DNA from 2 places in the Pseudarthrobacter ribosi genome. Region 2 is predicted to be linked to the other one. Evidence: riboswitches for the same ligand, from Rfam matches in the RefSeq annotation. Region 2 holds a riboswitch; the other holds the start of a gene.
The links. Region 2 has a riboswitch for cyclic di-AMP ahead of ACZYZ5_RS06225 (NlpC/P60 family protein). Riboswitches for the same ligand answer to the same signal wherever they lie in the genome.
Positions count from the first base shown of each region.

Region 1: another riboswitch for cyclic di-AMP. It lies ahead of ACZYZ5_RS04585 (C40 family peptidase); the one in region 2 lies ahead of ACZYZ5_RS06225 (NlpC/P60 family protein).

Region 1 is NZ_JBVAYZ010000003.1:200,962-208,416, reverse strand. Features, by position in the region: gene ACZYZ5_RS04605 (DUF5129 domain-containing protein) at 1-376, shown strand, start outside; gene ACZYZ5_RS04600 (DUF1918 domain-containing protein) at 383-574, opposite strand; gene ACZYZ5_RS04595 (serine hydrolase) at 636-1,520, opposite strand; gene ACZYZ5_RS04590 (dihydrofolate reductase family protein) at 2,007-2,594, shown strand; gene ACZYZ5_RS04585 (C40 family peptidase) at 2,652-3,395, opposite strand; cyclic di-AMP (ydaO/yuaA leader) riboswitch at 3,400-3,601, opposite strand; gene ACZYZ5_RS04580 (hypothetical protein) at 3,771-4,040, shown strand; gene ACZYZ5_RS04575 (calcium:cation antiporter) at 4,818-5,972, shown strand; gene ACZYZ5_RS04570 (DNA polymerase IV) at 6,169-7,242, opposite strand; gene ACZYZ5_RS04565 (DNA alkylation repair protein) at 7,402-7,455, opposite strand, start outside.
Region 2 is NZ_JBVAYZ010000004.1:239,928-247,382, forward strand. Features, by position in the region: gene ACZYZ5_RS06195 (alpha-mannosidase) at 1-1,118, opposite strand, end outside; gene fdhD (formate dehydrogenase accessory sulfurtransferase FdhD) at 1,211-2,092, opposite strand; gene ACZYZ5_RS06205 (molybdopterin-binding protein) at 2,169-3,578, opposite strand; gene ACZYZ5_RS06210 (DUF6457 domain-containing protein) at 3,575-3,862, opposite strand; gene mobA (molybdenum cofactor guanylyltransferase) at 3,846-4,571, opposite strand; gene ACZYZ5_RS06220 (HNH endonuclease) at 4,630-5,130, opposite strand; gene ACZYZ5_RS06225 (NlpC/P60 family protein) at 5,351-6,142, opposite strand; cyclic di-AMP (ydaO/yuaA leader) riboswitch at 6,452-6,610, opposite strand; gene ACZYZ5_RS06230 (M23 family metallopeptidase) at 6,759-7,455, opposite strand, start outside.

The sequences.
Region 1 (7,455 bases), on a different contig from region 2:
CGGAACAATCACGCCCGAGACGGCCCTGGACCGGCTGCGGGACGCGCGCACGCACCTCTCCGAGCTGCTCAAGAACCATGCCGATACCGTGATTGCCGGCTTCACCAAGAACGAGAAGGAAGCCCGGCTCATGCAGCAGGAGATGGAGGACGCACAGGCCGGAAGCAAGGCAAAATACGGGCGCACGTACGAACCCAGCATTCTGGGCACGGTGTACCCCTCGTATTACTTCCTCTCCGTGCCGACGTTCAACTCTGGCTTCACCAGCGGGGTCAGCAGTGTCAGCAGCGCCCGCGGCGGCGGGGGCGGCAGCACCACCGGCTACGGCAGCAGCGGCGGTAGCTTCTCCGGCTCCGGCAGTTCATCGAGTTTCTAGCCGCGGTCAGGCGCCCTTGCTGCTTTCGACGACGAAATCGCCGCCGGGGAACAGGATGGTCTCATGGCCGTCGTCAAATCTGACGTGATACGGCGGGGCCCCGTCGGCCCCCTTGACCTCCAGGATTTCGCCGTGCCGGTCGGACGACTCGACCGTGGTGCCACGGATGATGATGCGGTCTCCCTGGGCTGCTTTCATGGCATTCACCTCCCTTCTCCAGCGTACGGTTGTGGGTTCTTTGGGGGAACGGCCGCTTTCGTCAGAAGAGTCGGGCGGCGACTGTGCTGGTGAGTTCGTGGAAGACGCGGGCCCGGGTAGCCTCGGCGTCCCGGCCCAGCGTGTAGACGACAAACACATACGCCCGCTCCCCCCGCACCAGGATGCTCGCGTCGTGCAGGTTCCCGTTGAGCAGCCCGTACTTGTGGAAGACGCTGACCCCCGCAGGTGCGGCGGCCGGGATCAGCGTTTCGTAGTTGGTCTGCTGCATGAGGGACAGTAGTTGGGCTGTGTTGGCGGGGTTCAGCAGCCGGCCGCTGTATAGCTCGGACAGAATCGTTGCCATCTCTGCGGCTGTCAGGGTGTTCACGGTCCGGTCGTAGGGAATGCCCATCGAGGCTGCATAGTTGATCAGTCCCCTGTGGCCCACGGCGGCGAGGATCAACGCCCATGAATCGTTGTTGCTTTGCTGGACCATTTGCCGGATCTGCTGGCCGGCGGTGGATGCCCCCATCGGGGTCCCCAGCGAGGCCTTGCCGGTTTCCACCAGATGGTAGTAGGCGGCGGCGGCGAGGATCTTCCCGGTGCTGGCGGCCACGAACTTGGTCTTGTCCCCGTATTCGTGCACCGTTCCGTCAGCCACATCGATCAGGGCCACGCCCACCTGGTAGCCGCTGTTGGCCGCGATCACGGCGTTGATTTCTGCGTCCAGTTCCGGCCCGATGGCGGGAGCGGGGGGCGTGACGACGGCGGGTGTCGGCGTCGGGGGTTCTGCCGACGGCGTTGAGCCGCCGGCGGCGGACAGCGGGTCGGCGGCACCAGCTGAGGCGGACACCGACGCAACCGGCGCAGCCCCGGCGTCGACCGGTCCCCTGGCCTGCATGGTGCCGTAAACAGCCCCGGCCGTGATCAGGCCGAGGACGGTCACCAGTGCAACCAGGAACTGCGGGCGGATCCCGCCTGTGAACCGCAGCAGGCGTGGCCCGGCCCCACGGGCGGACTCTTGTGTGTGCCGGCCGCTGCTGTAGTGCCGGCCGGGTCCCCAGGATTCCACCGGTCTCAACCCCGGAACATCAACGGGGGCGCGACGTCGGCTGACGCCTCAGGCAAGCTCGTGGGCATGCTTTTCCTCCGAAAGTAAAGAACCGCGGGCGCGGCTTCAAATTTCCTGCATTCTTCTACCGGTGGGACCCGAGCGCAAGTGGCCACACCTGCGGGCCCGGGATCAGCCGGCCGGCTCCCAATGCTGGAACCGGAGTTCCCGCAGCACGCCGTGCAGCGGAGCCACCGTGAAAGGCAACTCCTCCAGTCTAATCCCGGGGGCCGCGGCCGGCGCGGTCCGGTTCCCCTGCCGCGGCTGAAGGGTGCGGCGTACGCTGGAACCCCAGTCGGCAGCGAACAGAAGGAGCCCGTCATGCGCAAGGTCATCTTTATGATGCAGGTATCCCTTGACGGATTCTTTGAGGGTCCGGAGCAGGATCTGAGCTGGCATCTGGTCGATGATGAACTGCACCGACATTTCAACGACGAGCTCCGGACTATGGGCGCTTTCCTGGACGGCCGCATCACCTATGAGCTGATGGCCGATTTCTGGCCGACGGCAGACCAAGACCCCTCAAGCCCTGCCCCGATGGTCGAGTTCGCGGGGATCTGGCGGGACATTCCCAAAATTGTCTATTCCAGGACCCTGACGTCGGCCGGCTGGGATACCGAGGTGGTGCACGACGTGGTCGCGGAAGAGGTGGCCAGGCTCAAGGAACAGCCCGGCGGCGATCTGGCGCTCGGCGGCGCCGATCTGGCGGGGTCGTTCCGGCGGCTCGGGCTGATCGATGAGTACCGGATCTATGTGCACCCGGTCCTGATCGGACGGGGCAAGGCCCTGTTCCAGGAGACGGATGCGGTGACTCCGCTCCGGCTGCAGGAGAGCCGCACGTTCGGTAACGGCGTGGTACTGCTGCGGTATTCAGTGGAGCCGGACGCCGGGCACGCAGAAGGCCGGTGATCTGCTGCCCCCAAGGCAACCGATCGACCGGCCTTCGATGTGCTGCTGGCGGTGCTGCTAGCCGGCGCGGACGAACGTCACGGAGCCGGTGGCGGTCAGCCAGGAGAGCGGGTGCGTCATGGTGGCGTTGACGCCGTTCATGCCGCCGCTGATCGCCTGGCCGTTGCCTGCGTAGATGGCGACGTGGCCGGACTGGACGATGATGTCGCCGGGCAGGGGGGAGGCGACGACCTTGCCGTACTTCAGGAAGGCCTGCGGGCCGATGTTGCCCACCGGGATTCCGGCAGCATTCAGGGCCTTCTCCACTACCGCGGTGCAGTCCTGCGTGATGCCGATCTGGCCGTATGCTACGGCCAGCATGGTGGCATTGGCTCCTCCGGCTGCCGGGGCAGCGGCGGGGGCAGCGGCGGGTGCGGCCTGGACGTTCACGGCTGCCTTGGCGGGGGCGGGGGCGGCGGCCGGGGCGGGTGCCGGTGCTGCCGGGGCTTTCGGAGCGGCCACGGGCTTGGGCGCCTCGACGACGGGCGCCGGTGTGGTCTCAACAGCCGGACGCTCGAAAGTGATCTGGACGGTCGAGTCCGCCAGAACCGGCGCGGAGACCTGGCCCTTGACGTCAACGGCCGACGCAGGAGCGGAGTCCCGCTCGGTCGGTGCATCGGCTGCATTCGCGGCCATGGCGCTGCTGAGCACCATTCCGGAAGCGGCTACAAGCACTGCGGCCTGGCGGCCAATGGTGCCGGCGGTGCGGCGTTTGCTGCGAAGATCGGCGCGTTTGGGCGCACGGGTATTGCTGAAAGTCATTTAAGAAGCCTCTCCCAATGCCTGCGAGGTGAGCTGTCGGATTCGGATGGGAGGCACCCGGCCGCACGCTGGCCCGATCATGACGGGCCGTGCGGCTTCACCCCAAGACCCCTGGAGAACAGCGGGTCAAAATTGGTTTCCCCGTCTCTGCCGGACGTTGCTGCGAGTTACCCCCGGGCCGCGGCAGAGTTAGGCAATCGGCTGGGGAGAGCCCGTCTCGGAAACAACAGGCACCTAACAACGGTAACGGAATGATTACGGAGTGTCACATCGAGCTCCGGTTGGGCTGTGCTTACCGGCGTGCTATGAACCCCGTCGGAACCGGCCCCAGGCATAGGATGATGCCATCACCGTTCCCCGAAGCGGAGGCTCGAAATGAAAAGTCCCGATGTCGCCAGGCACTGTGTCGCCATCTGCCAGCTGAGCAGTCAGCCGCCGGAGGACTTCAATGTCAACACCGAACTGCTGGTGCTGGAAAACGGTGAGGTCCGCGTCTCCACCTGGGACGCCGAGCCCCGCGACGGAGGGTTCGATGTGCATGTCCTGAACGACCGCGTGGACGCCCTCGGCTTTATGGTGATTACCGACTGGGAGTTCTTCGATGAAAAGGCCTATGCCGTGGTGGAACGCCGGCCGGGAAGCTAGGCCCATCCCATTCCGGCAGGGGCCCGGGTAAACCTCTGATTCCGTATCTACGCGGTATTTTGACTTTGTTGCAGACGTCATTTGATGACGCCAATGGAGATCGCGGAAGAATTATTGGAACGGCCACGGCTGTGTGTCACAGTGCCCGATCCGGCAAGCTCCTATTTCGCCGCCGCACCCGGGTTCCTTGCCCTGTTTCGGTGCTGTGTACCCGGCGCATGAGGCCGCTTTTCCCCATAGCCTGTCCTTGTTCCGAGCGACCAAGAATGAGGAAGAAAATGACTCAGACTGGAGTTTCAACTTTGATGACGGGGAATACTCCCGGAACGGTCAAGGTTCATTGCGCCCACCCCGGGAGCGCCCTGACAAATAGGAGCATTGTATGCATCGTGCGTGCCTTGTCACCGGACCGGTTCGTCTCCAGTGTTGTCGCTGCTGAGCTCGACTCGTTGAACGGGCCCATCCGGAGTGGCGTGGGCCCGATCGGCAGAAGGCGGAGCTGAATCGTCCCTGCGAGCCATGTCCGGCTCTAGGTCCGGGCGCAGCCAAACTCGCAGCGAGTCGTTCCGATAAAGGACGCTGCCTGGCGGTGGAGTGATGTGCTCGGCGACGGTGCTGGGTTCGTTGATTTCCATGCCTGTATTTTGCGGGTCCGCCCGGGGGTCGTGGCGGCCCTGCAGTAGCATGATCCGCAGAGTGTGACACCAGCGCGTCGGACGGGACGGCCCGTTCGTTTCGATAGACACGGGGACGGCCCCGTGGAATGGGGTTCAACCCGTGGTTTCCTCTACTGCAGGATCCATTTTCTCGCCCGTCGCCATCTCGCGGCTCGTGGTCGGTTGGGGTGCCGTCGTCGGGTTGGTGGTTGCCGGGCCCCTGCTTGAGGCACCCGTTCCTACCTGGCTACTGATTACTGCACTCGTGCTCATCGTCGGGGTCGTTCTGGTCTGCGCCTTCGGGGTGGTCCATGAGGCCGAACATCTCGCCCGCCGGCTGGGTGATCCCTACGGCTCCCTGGTCCTCACACTCTCCATTGTGCTGATCGAGGTGGTGCTCATTTCCGCCGTCATGCTCGGTCCCGGGGAACACACGACCATCGCCCGGGACTCGGTGATGGCCGTATCGATGATTATTCTTAATGCGGTGATCGGGCTCTCTGTGCTCGTCGGAGCGATCAAGCACGGCAATCTGGGCCACAACCGCACCGGCACGTCCTCGTATCTCGCCATGCTCGTTGTTCTGGTCTCGTTGGCTTTCGCCCTGCCGGCCCTGATCGGGCGGGATGGCTCCTACACGTCGGGGCAGGTGGTCCCCATCATCGTGCTGACCCTCGCCCTCTATGCCTTCTTCCTCTACCGGCAGATGGGCAGGCAGGCCGGCGACTTCCGGGAGGTCGATCCGCGCTTCGCCGCCGGCCGGGACCTACCTGACAGCCAGGCCGCCAAGCAAAGCAGCATCACCCAGGTCATCGCCGAACACCGGACCGAGGTGTTGCTGCGGATCGCGTTTCTCATCGTGACGGTGCTGCCCATCGTGCTGCTCTCGCACGACATGGCCACGCTCCTGGACGACGGACTCGACCGCGTCGGTGCGCCGGTGGCGCTTTCCGGCATTCTGATCGCCATGATTGTGTTCCTGCCCGAGTCGATCACCTCAGTGCGCGCAGCGCTGCAGGGCGAGATTCAGCGCGTCAGCAATCTATGTCATGGCGCCCTCGTCTCCACGGTCGGCCTGACCATTCCCGCGGTCCTCATCATCGGCGCCCTCACCGGTCAGGCCGTTGTGCTCGGCGAGTCCCCGGTCAACCTGCTGCTCCTCGGCGTCACGTTGATGCTGTCGGTGACAACGCTCGCTTCCAAGAAGGTCACGGCCATGCACGGTGCAGCCCATCTCGTGGTCTTCGCGGTCTACGGCATCGCCGTGTTCTCCTAATTTGGTCCAACCGGAGAGGGATTCGTTGGTGGCGATGGCCACGGACCCCCGAAGCACGTATCACCGCCCTTCTATCAGCCCCGGCCGAGCACGTCGTTTACGAGCTGTTTCGTCTGGACGTTTCCCCCCCGGGCGCGGACCGTCCAGCGGGGGTCCCCAATCACGACGGAGGCGACGTAGCAGGCGAGCGACGCCGTCACCAACCGCCGCGCGTGGGCGTATGTCCCTTTCGGGCATCGTCGGGCATTGCCATTTCGGCCCGCAGGCCTAGGAGTCGGATCGGACGGCCCGCTTCAATTCCGGCTGCGAGGTCCAGGGCCCGCGCGAGGATTTCATTCCGGTCGAATGTCTCGGGAATCTTCTTCGCGTGGGTCTTGGTGAAGAACGGCGCGTACCGAACCTTGAGGGTCAGCCCGACCACGGGCCGTCCTTCGGCGACAACATCCTCGAGGACACGCGCTGTCAGCTCCCTTACCGCGTCGTCCACCTGAGCGGTCTCGGTCAGATCCCGCTGGAAGGTGGTCTCCCTGCTATGCCCGCGGGCAACCCACGGGGTGTCGTCCACAACACTGGAGCCGTCCCCGCGTCCGAGCTCCGCGTACCAAGGACCCATCCTGGGGCCGAACTCCGGGACCAGGTCTTGGGGGTCGGACGCGGCGAGCTCGGCGACGGTGATGATGCCGAGTTTAGCCAGCCGGCCCGACACTTTGGTTCCGATGCCCCACAGGTCCATGGTGGGCCGACTGCCCATGACATCGAGCCAGTTACCGGCAGTGAGACGGAAGACGCCGGCCGGCTTGCCGAAACCGGTGGCGACCTTGGCCCGGACCAGGGTGTCGCCGATGCCCACGCTGCAATGCAGCTGAGTTCGCTCCAGGACAGCGGCCTGCACCTGCCGGGCGTAGGCTTCCGGATTCGCAGTCTCAATGCCTACAAAGGCTTCATCCCAACCCAGCACCTGCACAGTGGCGCCGGGCTGCGCGCGCAGGGTAGCCATTACCGTTTCCGACGCCGCGAGATAAGCCTCGTGATCAACGGGCAGGATCACAGCGTCGGGTACTTTCCGGGCCGCAATGCGTAAGGGCATTCCGGAACCCACGCCGAACGCCCTGGCTTCGTAGGATGCGGTCGACACCACAGCTCGTTCCGTGGGGTCGCCCCGACCGCCGACAATGATCGGCCTGCCGGCGAGCTCCGGGCGCCGGAGCACTTCGACCGCCGCGATGAACTGGTCGAGATCGACGTGCAACACCCACGGGACTCCGCTCACGCCACCAGTCTGCCCTAAACATGCCTGGCAAGCATCGGCTCTCCGCTGGGCTTGGGTCACAACCCTAATGAGGCGCGGCCGTGCGCTTGACCCAGGACTGGGCCGACGGGTTGATCGCACCTTCGTAGACTGATCTGGCTTAGTGTCGTGTTCGCCGGGTCAGAAATCCAGGTCCGGACGGTGCCTGGCCGTCTCGGCGAGCACCAGCGAGAC
Region 2 (7,455 bases):
CAGGCCTCCTGGCATTCCACGCCGAACTCGGCCAGGAAAAAGCTCTTTCCCTCCAGGAACTGGCGGGCCATGGCCTCGCCGCCGGGCATGTTGGTGTCCGATTCGACCCACATGCCGCCCACGGGGACGAACTGGCCGGTCTTGACCTTTTCCCGGATCCGACCGAATAGCTCCGGATACAACTCCTTGATCCAGGCGAGCTGCTGGGCTGAGGAGCAGGAAAACACGAACCCGGGATCCTCGTCCATCAGTGCCACCACATTGGAGAAGGTGCGGGCGCATTTGCGGATGGTTTCGCGGACGGGCCACAGCCAGGCGGAGTCGATGTGCGCGTGTCCGGTGGCGAGCAGGTGGTGGGCGGAGGCGTACGCCGGCCGGGCCAGGACGCCGGTCAGGGCCTCGCGCCCCGCTGCCGCAGTCCCGGGGACGTCGTCGGGATCCATCACGTCGAGCATCCGTTCCAGCGCGCGCAGGATTTCGTGGCGGCGGGGCAGTTCCATCGGCAGTTCGTGCATCAGGCCGCTGAGGGTCCAGATGTCCTGCTGCAGCTCCCAGACGGTCTGGTTGAGTTCTGCGATGACCATCCGGCCCAGCCGGTACTTCGGCTCGTTGCCGGAGGTTGCCTTGTCTCCGTAGGGGGTCGCCGCGAACGTCCACCCCTGCGACAGGTCGGGGTTGGCGGCCGCCTCGACGTAGAAGTCGACGGCCATCCCGCTGCCCAGCAGCTTCAGGGGGATGTACTGGTTCCGCGGGGAGATGGCCTTGACGATCGTCCCGTCCGGCCGCCAGGCGATTCCTTCGCATTGAAACCCGGGGAGGTCACTGCTGAAGCCCAGATCCACAATGACTTCCACCGACGTGTCCGCTGCAGTGCCCCAGGCGTCCGGGACCTGCCCCTGCAGCCGCAGCCACTTGGTGCTCCACGGCCGGCCCCAGGCCGCTCCGTGCTCCTGCGGCGTGAACTGCTTCCGGAGGGCCTCCAGGACCGGGACCGGTTCGTCCGGGACATCCCAGCTGCTCAGGCTGAGCGGCACGCTGCGCGGATAGACCGCTGGGACGATGCGTTCGCGAACAAAGCGGTCCAGCCGGACTTCCGTGAGACGGCGGTCGTCGTGCAATGTGATCCTCTTAGCGCTGCGTGGATGACGCTGAAATGCATCCAATCGATGGATAAAACTTACTTCGCCGCTGGCCCCCAGCCAAGAGGCTGTCAGCGGACGCTGTCCGCCAAGCCTACGGGCACGCTCACGCGGCGGACTCCCGCGTAAACGTTCAGGGATGTGCCGCGGCTGAAGCCGGCCAGCGTCATGCCGCTGGCCTCGGCCAGTTCGACCGCCAGGCTCGACGGCGCGCTGACTGCGGCGAGGACGGGAATGCCGGCCAGGGCGGCCTTCTGCACCAGTTCGAAGGATGCCCGGCCGGAGACCTGGAGCACGGTTCCGCGCAGCGGGAGCATGCCCTCGCGGAGGGCCCAGCCGATGACCTTGTCCACAGCGTTGTGGCGCCCCACGTCCTCACGCAGGCACAGCAGTTCAGCGGAGCCGTCCTCGGAGGTCCGGAACAGGCCGGCGGCGTGCACGCCGCCGGTGATGTCGAAGACCGCCTGGGCTTCCCGCAGCCGGTCCGGCAGGGCCGCGAGCGTGGCCACAGGCACCGTCAGGGGATCATCGGCGGGGCTGAAATGCGAGGACTTGTGCACGGCCTCGATCGAATCCGTGCCGCAGATGCCGCACGAGCTGGAGGTGAACACGTTCCGGCCGGTGTCCGGGCGGACGACGTCGGGCCTCAGCTGGGCTTCCACCACGTTGAACGTCTGGACGCCGTCCTCGTCTTCCCCGGCGCAGAACCGGAGCGAGACGAGCTGGTCGGGGCTCCAGATGACGCCTTCGGAGACAAGGAAGCCCGCCACGAGGTCAAAGTCGTTCCCCGGAGTCCGCATGGTGACGGAGAAGGACAGGCTGCCGATCCGGATCTCGAGCGGCTCCTCCACGGCGAGGACGTCCTCCCGGTGCCGGACCGGGAATTCAAGGGCCTGGGGGGATCCGTCCAGGACATATTTGTGCACCTTGCGGCGCTGAGTAACGCGGCCCATCAGGTACTCCTAACCAACATAACTCCATCATGACAAGCGCTGGGCCGGGTGGCCAGCGCGGGTTTCAGACCGGGCGCTACCCCAGCAGTTCGCTCCAGTCCACGGGCCCGCCGGTACCGGCGGGCTTCCGGGCGGGCCGTTTGGGGGCGGGCTTGTCTTTGGGTCCCGCCAGCTCCGGGAGGGGCGTGCCCCAGGGCAGGGTGAAGGCCGGGACTGTTTCCCCCAGCTGGACTCCATGCGGAGGGACCACCAGGACGCCGTCGGCCGCGGCCAGGCCGCGCATCATTCCCGGCCCGGTGTGCTGCGCCGGAGACGCCATGCCGTAGAGGAGCCGGAAGGGCATCAGCCGGGTCCGGCCGGGGTCAGGGTCGATCATGGAGCCGCAGGGCACCTCGGTGACGGGCGGCGGGGGCCGGTGCCCCAGCGCCGCCAGGAGCGGGGCGCCGATGGTTGACAGTGCCATCATGGCCGCGAGCGGGTTGCCCGGCAGCCCGATGATGAACCTGCCGTCCGGCAGTTCGGCCAGCACGGCGGGATGGCCAGGACGCATCGCGATGCCGTCGATCAGCAACCGTCCGCCGAGTTCGGCGACCGAGCGGCGCAGGTGGTCCGTCCCGGACCGGCCGGTGCCGCCCGTGGTGATGACGACGTCGGCGGGCAACCGTTCAGCGCCGGACCGGACGGGCATCCGCGGTTCGTCGGCTCCCCCGGGTTCGGCCTCCGGGTCGGTGTCCTCGAGCGCGGTCAGCCATTCAGCGTAGCTGTCGCCGATTTTCGTTTCGCCGGCACAGATCCCGCCGAGCATTTCCACGACGCCGGCAAGCTGGGGGCCGAAGGTGTCGCGCACCTCCCCCGGCCGGGGGATCCCGGCCGTGATCACTTCCGAGCCGGTGAACACCAGCCGGACGACGGCCTTGCCCAGGACCGGCAGGGTGTCGTGACCGGCGAGGGCCGCGAGGGCCAGGTGGGCGGGGTTGAGCAGGGTGCCGCCCTTGATCAGCACTTCTCCGGCGGCGGCTTCTTCCGCGGCTTTCCGGGTATGCTCGCCGTTTCGCGGCTCGCCGGGCTTCGCTCCGCCGCCGAGCTGCAGGACCGGCAGCCCGTCCTCGTCGGCGGCGATCGTGCCGCTTTCGCTGCGCAGCACAGCCTTCGCTCCGGGAGGAATCAGCCCGCCCGTGACGATCGGGCTGGCCTGGTGGGGCGCCAGCCGCTGGCCGGGTTCCGCGAGGATCCACGGTCCGCTGCCGTTGACGGCCCAGCCGTCCATGGCGGAGGAGGCGTAGTGCGGCATGTCCACGAGCGCCGCCACATCGGCGGCGAGTTTCCGCCCCAGCGCGTCGCGAAGGGCCACGGGTGCGGCGGGAATGGGGGTCGCGCAATCGAAGGCAAGCTGCCGGGCTTCCTGCCAGGTGTGCGCGAGGTGCCGATGAGGCGCAGGCTCATCCGCCGCGGCAGCTGTACTGCCGTGAGGGGGTGCAGGCGTCATGCTCCGGAGGCTTCGCTGGCTGCGTAGTCCTTGGCCAATTTCCGGGCAACGCCCATCGCGGCCTGCATCGAGACGGCATCCGTTGCCTGGCCGGAGCCAGAGGCCAGCCCTGCCGCAAATCCGGCAATGAAGGTTGTCAACGGCGCGGCGGGGCGCACCACGGAGTGCGCCGCCACCCCGGCGAGGGCCAGGACCTCGTTGACGTCAACCTCGACGTCTTCCAGTTCGAGGGCCTGAAGCAAGGCACGGCACCAGTCTTCGAGTGTTTCATCCTGGCTTTTCACCGTTTGCCTCCAAAGTCGAGTTCAGCGGGGGGAACCCGGGCCGGAGGCCTGGGTTATGGCTGTCGCGGTGATGGCTGTGGAAGCCATGGCCGTCAGCCGGACCGGTCACCCCCAGTGCGGAGGCATCGTCCCAAGTATCCACATCATCCGTAGACCCCCGGGGGACGCTGACCTCCCGCACCTCCAGCCTAGCAAGAAGGGCGAATATCGAGGCGTTTTCGAGCGTGCCGCGCTGCCTGGCGTCGGCCACACACCGTTGTAGCGCATCCGTGCTATAAAGGCCGACCAGGGGCTGCCGGCGCCCGTCAGCAGACACGGCCATCAGTCCGTCGCCCGGAGGGGCCTCCGCGGCGGCTGCCAGCAGCGCTGCGATGGCGGCGCCCGCCCCGGGCATGTCAACGGCGAGGACCAGGGTCATCGGTGCCGCGGCAGGGAGGCGGGGGTCCCGGCTGCGGTGCTTTTCCAGGGCGGAGACCCCGGCGGCGACGGCTGCGGCGGGGCCGGCGAAGGCCGGCTCCTCCCGGCAGCTCAGCACTCCCGCGGGCAGGGTTCCCGGGTCGGGCCCGACGACGGCCACGGCGGCCGCGCCGCTCGCGGCCTGCAGGGCGCGCTCCAGGAGGGTGGCGCCGTCGTGCATCAGACCGGATTTGGGCACGCCGCCCAGCCGGGACGACCGGCCCCCAGCAAGAATGACAGCGTCGAAGTCCACCGGCCCAGCCTAGCTGGCTATAGGTCGCGTCCTGGCGCAGCGGCCGGGGCACACCGTATCAGGCAGCGGATTCCGGCAACAGGAACGGGTCCCAGGCCGGCGTCGGCTTCTCCAGCTCCTTGATCTGCCAGGTCGTGCCCTTGGGCGGCGCGGGGCTGAAGTTGAGTTTCCACCCCATTTCCCCGGGGGTGTGGTCGCCTTTGGCGTTGTTGCACCGCAGGCAGGCCGCGACGAGGTTTTCCCAGGAATCCGCACCACCCCTGGATTTGGGCTGGACATGATCGATGGTGTGGGCGGCTTTGCCGCAATACCCGCAGCGGTGTCCGTCCCGGCGGAGCACCCCGCGGCGGCTCACCGCCGTCACGGTGTTGTACCGGGGCCTGATGTAGCGATGCAAGAGAATCACCGAGGGCCGACCCAGGACGTCCTGCGGCCCGACGACGGGATCGTCGCCTTCCGCCACAACGCTGGCCTTTCCAGTCAGCACAAGGACGAGCGCCCGGCGGAAGGTCACAACCGCCAGCGGTTCATATCCAGCATTCAGAACGAGTGTGCGCATCCGCATACCTCTTCACGGCCGCACCCGCCAGGGGCACGAGGGCCGGCTGCCCTCTGCATGGTCGGGCTATGGATCGACAAAACAAGAGTAAACATGGACATGCCAATTCACCGAATCTTTTTTTGCCCGCCCGGCCCGTGTCCGCTGAAGTTCACGTCCTGGCAACGCAAAGGACCCCTGCCGAATGGCAGGGGTCCTTTGCGTTGCGAACAGTTCTTACTTAGCCGCCGACGCGGATGAAGACGGGGCCGGAGCCGACGTTGACGCTCTGCAGGGAAGTGGTTCCACCGTTCCAGCCGCCGTGGACGGCTCGGCCGTTGCCGACGTAAACAGCGATGTGGGCCATGCCCGATCCGCCGTTCTGGTAGTAGGCGAGGTCGCCCGGCAGTGCCGCGGCGGCGCTCACGGTGCGGCCGAGGGACAGGTAACCTGCCGGCCAGCCGTGGTAGTTGATGCCCGCAGCAGCCAGCGAGTTCGTAGCAAGGCGGGTGCAGTCCTGGCCGACGCCGAGCTGGGCGTAGGCGGCAGCGGCGATCGTGGCGCCCATGCCGCTGGCGACGGCCGGAGCCGCGGTGCTGGCAGCCGGAGCCGCGGTGCTGGCAGCCGGGGCTGCGGCGGCGGCGACCTTGGTGCTGGCGGTCTTAGCCGTGTTGGCAGCTGCGGGGGTCTCCTGGACCTTCACAACGGGCTTCGGGGCCTCCACGACGGGAGCCGGCGTGGTGGTGACGGCCGGCTTCTCGAAGGAGATGGCGATGGTCGAAGCAGCCGAGATGGTCGCCGGGGCGGCCGACTGGACTTCGAGGGTGGAAGCGGAGGTGGACTCGCGCTGAACGTTGGCCTCAGCAGCGTTGGCTGCGATACCGCTGGTCAGGACGAGGCCGGAGGCTGCAGCGATAACTGCGGCCTGGCGACCCACGCCACCGGCGTTGTCGCCGACGGCCTTGGCAATGACGGCCAGCGAGTTGGTCTTGGTGACCTCGGCGCGGTGCCGTGCGTTTGCACGAGTAGTCATTAAGTTCTCTCTTTCGTGATCCTGGGTCCGCGCTTTTTGGGCGCAGGCTGAGGACGCTCCGGCATCTTGGGGGTACGCCGGATCGCCCCGAAATGGGTTACTTAGCGAAGGGTGTACTGCGAAGACGCGCCAAAAGCGGGAACTGCTTGCAGGTGCATGGCCTGCGGGCCGGACTCAGCAGAGATTGAGACGGCGGCGTGAGATCCATTCCGGGCGCCAGAAAGGGCACTGCGGAGGTTGGATTTCAGCGGGCTCGTAAGAGCCGCGCAAGCGCGGTGACGCGCAGCATTGTGGCGTGAAGACACGAAAGTAGCCTCTCCCAATGCCTACGAGGTGAGCTGTCGGATTCGGATGGGAGTCACCCGGCCGCGCTGCTTCCTGGGAAGCTTTGCGACTTAACCCCAAGGCCTTCTTTCGAAGGCCAAAATTGGTTCCCCCGCCCCTGCCAGACGATGTCATGCGAACGGACCTTGAGCGGTGGCAGAGCTAGGCAATCCACTCAAGAGCGCCAACTTCGGAAAAGTTGGCGTAGGTCATACGGTACAGCAGTTGGGGCACAATGTCACATTCAGATCACGGCGTGTCATAAGAATGCGAGAGTGTCCCATCAGCTCTGTTAGAGCCAGCCGGTCGGGTCGACGACTTCGCCGTTGACCATGACCTCGAAGTGAAGGTGGCAGCCCGTGGAGGCGCCAGTGGTGCCGCTCATCGCCACGGCAGCGCCGCGGGAGACCTGCTGGCCCACCTTGACGCTGGCGGAGGACAAGTGGTTGTAGGTGGTCTCCAGGCCGTTGCCGTGGTCGATCACCACACGGTTTCCGCCGCCGTAGGGATGCCATCCCGTGAAGGTCACCGTGCCGCTGGCGGCCGCAAGGACGGCAGTGCCGCACTGGGCAGAATAGTCCTGGCCGCGGTGGAACTCCCCGGAGCCGCCGGTGATCGGGCTGACGCGGTATCCGAAGGGCGACGCCGTCTTCAGTTCGCCCAGGGGCGCCCCGAGGCTGCCCGACGAGGCTGCGCGGGTGATGGAGTCGACCGACTGGGCGCTCAACAGCTGCTTGAGCTTGCCGTCCGGGTCACTCTGGGTGGTGACGGCGGTGCGGTTGAAATCAATTTTGGCCTCGGCAGCGGTGACGTCCGGCTGGACTGCGGCAGAGATGGATCCGGCGGCTGACCCGGCGTCCGTGGCCATCACGGGGCCCGTGGCCGGGACGGTGACGGTGAGGACCAGTCCCGTGGCGGCCAGTGCGATGCCGGCCTTTTGCCCCACGCCACTGGCGGCGGCGAAGTCCGTTACCTGGCGGAACGGGCTG